Regions from separate parts of the Escherichia sp. XD33 genome, predicted to be linked through region 2. Evidence: predicted binding sites of a transcription regulator. Region 2 holds the regulator's gene; the other holds the start of a gene.

Region 1 (3,363 bases), on a different contig from region 2:
TCAGATCCTCGCCTGTGGTACTTCTTATAACTCCGGTATGGTTTCCCGCTACTGGTTTGAATCGCTAGCAGGTATTCCGTGCGACGTCGAAATCGCCTCTGAATTCCGCTATCGCAAATCTGCCGTGCGTCGTAACAGCCTGATGATCACCTTGTCACAGTCTGGCGAAACCGCGGATACCCTGGCTGGCCTGCGTCTGTCGAAAGAGCTGGGTTACCTTGGTTCACTGGCAATCTGTAACGTTCCGGGTTCTTCTCTGGTGCGCGAATCCGATCTGGCGCTAATGACCAACGCGGGTACAGAAATCGGCGTGGCATCCACTAAAGCATTCACCACTCAGTTAACTGTGCTGTTGATGCTGGTGGCGAAGCTGTCTCGCCTGAAAGGTCTGGATGCCTCCATTGAACATGACATCGTGCATGGTCTGCAGGCGCTGCCGAGCCGTATTGAGCAGATGCTGTCTCAGGACAAACGCATTGAAGCGCTGGCAGAAGATTTCTCTGACAAACATCACGCGCTGTTCCTGGGCCGTGGCGATCAGTACCCAATCGCGCTGGAAGGCGCATTGAAGTTGAAAGAGATCTCTTACATTCACGCTGAAGCCTACGCTGCTGGCGAACTGAAACACGGTCCGCTGGCGCTAATTGATGCCGATATGCCGGTTATTGTTGTTGCACCGAACAACGAATTGCTGGAAAAACTGAAATCCAACATTGAAGAAGTTCGCGCGCGTGGCGGTCAGTTGTATGTCTTCGCCGATCAGGATGCGGGTTTTGTAAGTAGCGATAACATGCACATCATCGAGATGCCGCATGTGGAAGAGGTGATTGCACCGATCTTCTACACCGTTCCGCTGCAGCTGCTGGCTTACCATGTCGCGCTGATCAAAGGCACCGACGTTGACCAGCCGCGTAACCTGGCAAAATCGGTTACGGTTGAGTAATAAATGGATGCCCTGCGTAAGCGGGGCATTTTTCTTCCTGTTATGTTTTTAATCAAACATCCTGCCAACTCCATGTGACAAACCGTCATCTTCGGCTACTTTTTCTCTGTCACAGAATGAAAATTTTTCTGTCATCTCTTCGTTATTAATGTTTGTAATTGACTGAATATCAACGCTTATTTAAATCAGACTGAAGACTTTATCTCTCTGTCATAAAACTGTCATATTCCTTACATATAACTGTCACCTGTTTGTCCTATTTTGCTTCTCGTAGCCAACAAACAATGCTTTATGAATCCTCCCAGGAGACATTATGAAAGTTATGCGTACCACCGTCGCAACTGTTGTCGCCGCGACCTTATCGATGAGTGCTTTCTCTGTGTTTGCAGAAGCAAGCCTGACAGGTGCAGGTGCAACCTTCCCTGCGCCGGTGTATGCCAAATGGGCTGACACTTACCAGAAAGAAACCGGTAATAAAGTTAACTACCAGGGTATCGGTTCTTCCGGTGGCGTAAAACAGATTATCGCTAATACCGTTGATTTTGGTGCCTCTGACGCGCCGCTGTCTGACGAAAAACTGGCTCAGGAAGGTCTGTTCCAGTTCCCGACCGTGATTGGCGGCGTGGTGCTGGCGGTTAACATTCCAGGGCTGAAGTCTGGCGAACTGGTGCTGGATGGTAAAACCCTCGGCGACATCTACCTGGGCAAAATCAAGAAGTGGGATGATGAAGCCATCGCCAAACTGAATCCGGGTCTGAAACTGCCTTCACAAAACATTGCTGTAGTACGCCGCGCAGATGGCTCCGGGACTTCCTTCGTCTTCACCAGCTACCTGGCGAAAGTGAACGAAGAGTGGAAAAACAACGTTGGTACTGGCTCTACCGTAAAATGGCCGATCGGTCTGGGCGGTAAAGGTAACGACGGTATCGCCGCGTTCGTTCAGCGTCTGCCGGGTGCAATTGGTTATGTTGAATATGCTTACGCGAAGCAGAACAACCTGGCGTACACCAAACTGATCTCCGCTGATGGTAAACCGGTTAGTCCGACCGAAGAAAACTTCGCTAATGCAGCAAAAGGTGCAGACTGGAGCAAAACCTTCGCTCAGGATCTGACCAACCAGAAAGGCGAAGATGCATGGCCTATTACCTCTACCACGTTCATTCTGATCCACAAAGATCAGAAGAAACCAGAACAAGGCACAGAAGTGCTGAAATTCTTCGACTGGGCGTACAAAACCGGGGCTAAACAGGCGAACGACCTGGATTACGCCAGCCTGCCGGATAGTGTAGTTGAACAGGTTCGCGCTGCGTGGAAGACCAATATTAAAGACAGTAGCGGTAAGCCGCTGTACTAATAAAACTCCAGGCCGGGTACGGTGTTTTACGCCGCATCCGGCATTACAAAATGACTTTGTAAACGCGTTTAACTGAAGAGTAACTTATGGCTGCAACCAAGCCTGCTTTTAACCCACCGGGTAAAAAGGGCGACATAATTTTCAGCGTGCTGGTAAAACTGGCGGCGCTGATTGTGCTATTGATGTTGGGTGGCATTATTGTCTCTCTGATCATCTCCTCCTGGCCGAGCATTCAGAAATTTGGTCTGGCTTTCCTGTGGACCAAAGAGTGGGATGCACCGAACGATATCTACGGGGCGTTGGTGCCGATCTACGGTACGCTGGTGACTTCGTTTATCGCGCTGCTGATCGCCGTCCCGGTGAGTTTCGGTATCGCCCTGTTCCTGACTGAGCTTGCGCCCGGCTGGCTGAAACGCCCGCTGGGTATCGCCATTGAGCTGCTGGCAGCCATTCCAAGTATCGTTTACGGCATGTGGGGCCTGTTTATCTTTGCGCCGCTGTTCGCCGTTTACTTCCAGGAGCCGGTCGGCAATATCATGTCGAATATTCCGATTGTTGGCGCGCTGTTCTCTGGCCCTGCATTTGGTATCGGTATCCTCGCGGCAGGCGTGATCCTCGCCATCATGATTATTCCGTACATTGCGGCGGTAATGCGCGATGTGTTCGAACAAACCCCGGTGATGATGAAAGAGTCGGCCTACGGTATTGGCTGCACCACCTGGGAAGTTATCTGGCGTATCGTTCTTCCGTTCACCAAAAATGGTGTTATCGGCGGCATCATGCTGGGGCTGGGCCGCGCGCTCGGTGAAACCATGGCGGTGACCTTTATCATCGGTAACACCTACCAGCTCGACAGCGCCTCGCTGTATATGCCGGGCAACAGTATCACCTCTGCACTGGCGAACGAATTTGCGGAAGCGGAATCCGGTCTGCACGTTGCCGCACTGATGGAACTGGGCCTGATCCTGTTTGTGATTACCTTCATCGTCCTCGCCGCATCGAAGTTTATGATTATGCGCCTGGCTAAGAATGAGGGGGCACGCTAATGGCTATGGTTGAAATGCAA
Region 2 (3,363 bases):
TACGGTGATATGCGTGCCTTCCGGCGTATGATTCACGGCGTTATAGACCAGGTTCGAAATCGCACTGCGTAGCTGATCTTCGTTGCCAGACACCTTGAGGCCGTTATCTATCTCAAAGGTAAATGTCTGTTTTTTCTGACTCAGAGTCTGAGCCTCGCGCTCAACAACGCGCAGCATCATCGGCACATCAACCTTTTCATTGAGCAAATGCGTCGGTGCGGCTTCTATTTTCGACAGCGTCAGCAATTGCTTCACCAGTCCTTCCATCCGCTGGGTCTGCTCGCGCATGGTGTGCAACGCTTTTTCGCGTACCGCGCCTTCCAGCGGCTGCTCATTCATCATCTCCAGGTAACCCTGTAACACGGTCAATGGCGTACGTAACTCATGGCTCACGTTGGCAAAAAAGTTACGCCGCGCCCCTTCCAGTTGATGCATTTGCGTGACATCACGCGCCACCATCAGCAACTGTTTGTGGGTATAAGGCATGACGCGAATTTCCAGATGCCGCCCGGTGTTGAGCACCAGATTGAGCGGGCGAGAAAAATCACGCGTTTTCAGATATTGCGTAAACTCCGGGTAACGCAGTAGGTTAAGGATGTTCTGCCCGTTATCTTCCGGCCAGCGCAAACCAAGAATTTGTTGCGCCAGACCGTTACACCAGAAAATACCGCCCTCTTCCGTGGTCAGCACCACCGCGTCGGGCAGCGACTCCGCGCCGCTACGAAAGCGTTTAATCAGATTGCCCAGTTCACGGCGGCGTTTTTTATTTCGCAGCTGCATCTGGTGTAAGCCGTATAGTAGCGGTTCCCAGCTACCACGCCCCGGTGGCGGGGTCATACTGCGATCCACCCACAGCCACCATGAAAGGCGCAATAAATTCCAGAAATGCCAGATAAGCAGTCCTGTTACCGATGCCAGCAAAAACCAGGGCAGGTAACCAAAAAATGCACCCAGGATGAAAGCCGGGAGGCAGCAAAGTAGCAGCTCCAGCACCAGCCTTTTCCACGACAGCCGTTCCAGCACGTAAGATACTCCAGTTAAGAAATCATAAGCCCTGCTCTGCGTCCGATGAGCAAGGCGTTAAAAGCGGGTTGAAAAACGATATCCTGTACCGCGCACGGTCTGCACCATGCGGTCATGCCCGCCGGGCTCCAGTGCTTTACGCAGGCGACGAATGTGGACATCGACCGTGCGGTCTTCCACATACACGTTAGTTCCCCAGACGTGGTTTAACAGCTGCTCGCGGCTGTACACGCGCTCAGGATGCGTCATAAAAAAGTGCAGCAGTTTAAATTCTGTCGGCCCCATCTCCAGCGGCTCTTCGCCCGCCATCACTCGGTGAGATGTCGGGTCGAGACTTAATCCCTGCATCTCAATCACCTCTTCCACCGCCATTGGCGAAATACGGCGCATTACCGCTTTGATTCGCGCCACCAGCTCCTTCGGCGAAAACGGCTTGGTGATATAGTCATCCGCGCCGGTTTCAAGGCCGCGCACGCGATCTTCTTCTTCCCCTCTGGCGGTCAACATCACCACTGGAATATCCCGGGTCATCGACTCGCGCTTGAGGTGTTTGATGAACTGGATACCGGAGCCGCCAGGTAACATCCAGTCAAGGAGAATTAAATCCGGCCAGGGTTCATTCAGTTGATTCACAGCACTGTCATAATCTTCCGCTTCGACCGGCTGAAAGCCATTTTGTTCGAGCACGAAGCAGACCATTTCGCGAATTGGAGCTTCATCTTCTACGACCAGAATACGTCTCGCCATGATTTGCCCTGTTGTAATAAATAGGTTGCGATCATTAATGCGACGTCATTATGCGTCAGATTTATGACAGATTTATGAAAAGCTCGTCGCACATATCTTCAGGTTATTGATTTCCGTGGCGCAGAAAAAAGCAAATGGCACATCTGTTTGGGTATAATCGCGCCCATGCTTTTTCGCCAGGGAACCGTTATGCGCATCCTTCACACCTCAGACTGGCATCTCGGCCAGAACTTCTACAGTAAAAGCCGCGAAGCTGAACATCAGGCTTTTCTTGACTGGCTGCTGGAGACAGCACAAACCCATCAGGTGGATGCGATTATTGTTGCCGGTGATGTTTTCGATACCGGCTCGCCGCCCAGTTACGCCCGCACGTTATACAACCGTTTTGTTGTCAATTTACAGCAAACTGGCTGTCATCTGGTGGTACTGGCAGGAAACCATGACTCGGTCGCCACGCTGAATGAATCGCGCGATATCATGGCGTTCCTCAATACTACCGTGGTCGCCAGCGCCGGACATGCGCCGCAAATCTTGCCTCGTCGCGACGGGACGCCAGGCGCAGTGCTGTGCCCCATTCCGTTTTTACGTCCGCGTGACATTATTACCAGCCAGGCGGGGCTTAACGGTATTGAAAAACAGCAGCATTTACTGGCAGCGATTACCGATTATTACCAACAACACTATGCCGATGCCTGCAAACTGCGCGGCGATCAGCCTCTGCCCATCATCGCCACGGGACATTTAACGACCGTGGGGGCCAGTAAAAGTGACGCCGTGCGTGACATTTATATTGGCACGCTGGACGCGTTTCCGGCACAAAACTTTCCACCAGCCGACTACATCGCGCTCGGGCATATTCACCGCGCACAGATTATTGGCGGCATGGAACATGTTCGCTATTGCGGCTCCCCCATTCCACTGAGTTTTGATGAATGTGGTAAGAGTAAATATGTCCATCTGGTGACATTTTCAAACGGCAAATTAGAGAGCGTGGAAAACCTGAACGTACCGGTAACGCAACCCATGGCAGTGCTGAAAGGCGATCTGGCGTCGATTACCGCACAGCTGGAACAGTGGCGCGATGTATCGCAGGAGCCACCTGTCTGGCTGGATATCGAAATCACTACTGATGAGTATCTGCATGATATTCAGCGCAAAATCCAGGCATTAACCGAATCATTGCCTGTCGAAGTATTGCTGGTACGTCGGAGTCGTGAACAGCGCGAGCGTGTGTTAGCCAGCCAACAGCGTGAAACCCTCAGCGAACTCAGCGTCGAAGAGGTGTTCAATCGCCGTCTGGCACTGGAAGAACTGGATGAATCGCAGCAGCAACGTCTGCAGCATCTTTTCGCCACGACGTTGCATAGCCTCGCCGGAGAACACGAAGCATGAAAATTCTCAGCCTGCGCCTGAAAAACCTGAACTCATTAAAAGGCGAATGGAAGATTGATTTCACCCGCGAGCCGTTCGCCAGCAACGGGCTGTTTGCCATTACCGGCCCAACCGGTGCGGGGAAAACCACCCTGCTGGACGCCATTTGTCTGGCGCTGTATCACGAAACTCCGCGCCTCTCTAACGTTTCACAATCGCAAA

The links. Region 2 encodes PhoB, which activates phosphate uptake and scavenging genes when phosphate is short. Its sites were predicted from a motif close to CTGTCATAAAACTGNCNNAT; they were not measured.
Region 1: the regulator PhoB is predicted to act here: its motif matches at 1,151-1,170, upstream of pstS (phosphate ABC transporter substrate-binding protein PstS).

Annotation. Positions count from the first base shown of each region.
Region 1 is NZ_JAENDM010000038.1:7,242-10,604, reverse strand. It holds gene glmS (glutamine--fructose-6-phosphate transaminase (isomerizing)) at 1-943, shown strand, start outside; gene pstS (phosphate ABC transporter substrate-binding protein PstS) at 1,257-2,297, shown strand; gene pstC (phosphate ABC transporter permease PstC) at 2,384-3,343, shown strand; gene pstA (phosphate ABC transporter permease PstA) at 3,343-3,363, shown strand, end outside.
Region 2 is NZ_JAENDM010000020.1:23,112-26,474, reverse strand. It holds gene phoR (phosphate regulon sensor histidine kinase PhoR) at 1-1,023, opposite strand, end outside; gene phoB (phosphate response regulator transcription factor PhoB) at 1,081-1,770, opposite strand; gene sbcD (exonuclease subunit SbcD) at 1,960-3,162, shown strand; gene sbcC (exonuclease subunit SbcC) at 3,159-3,363, shown strand, end outside.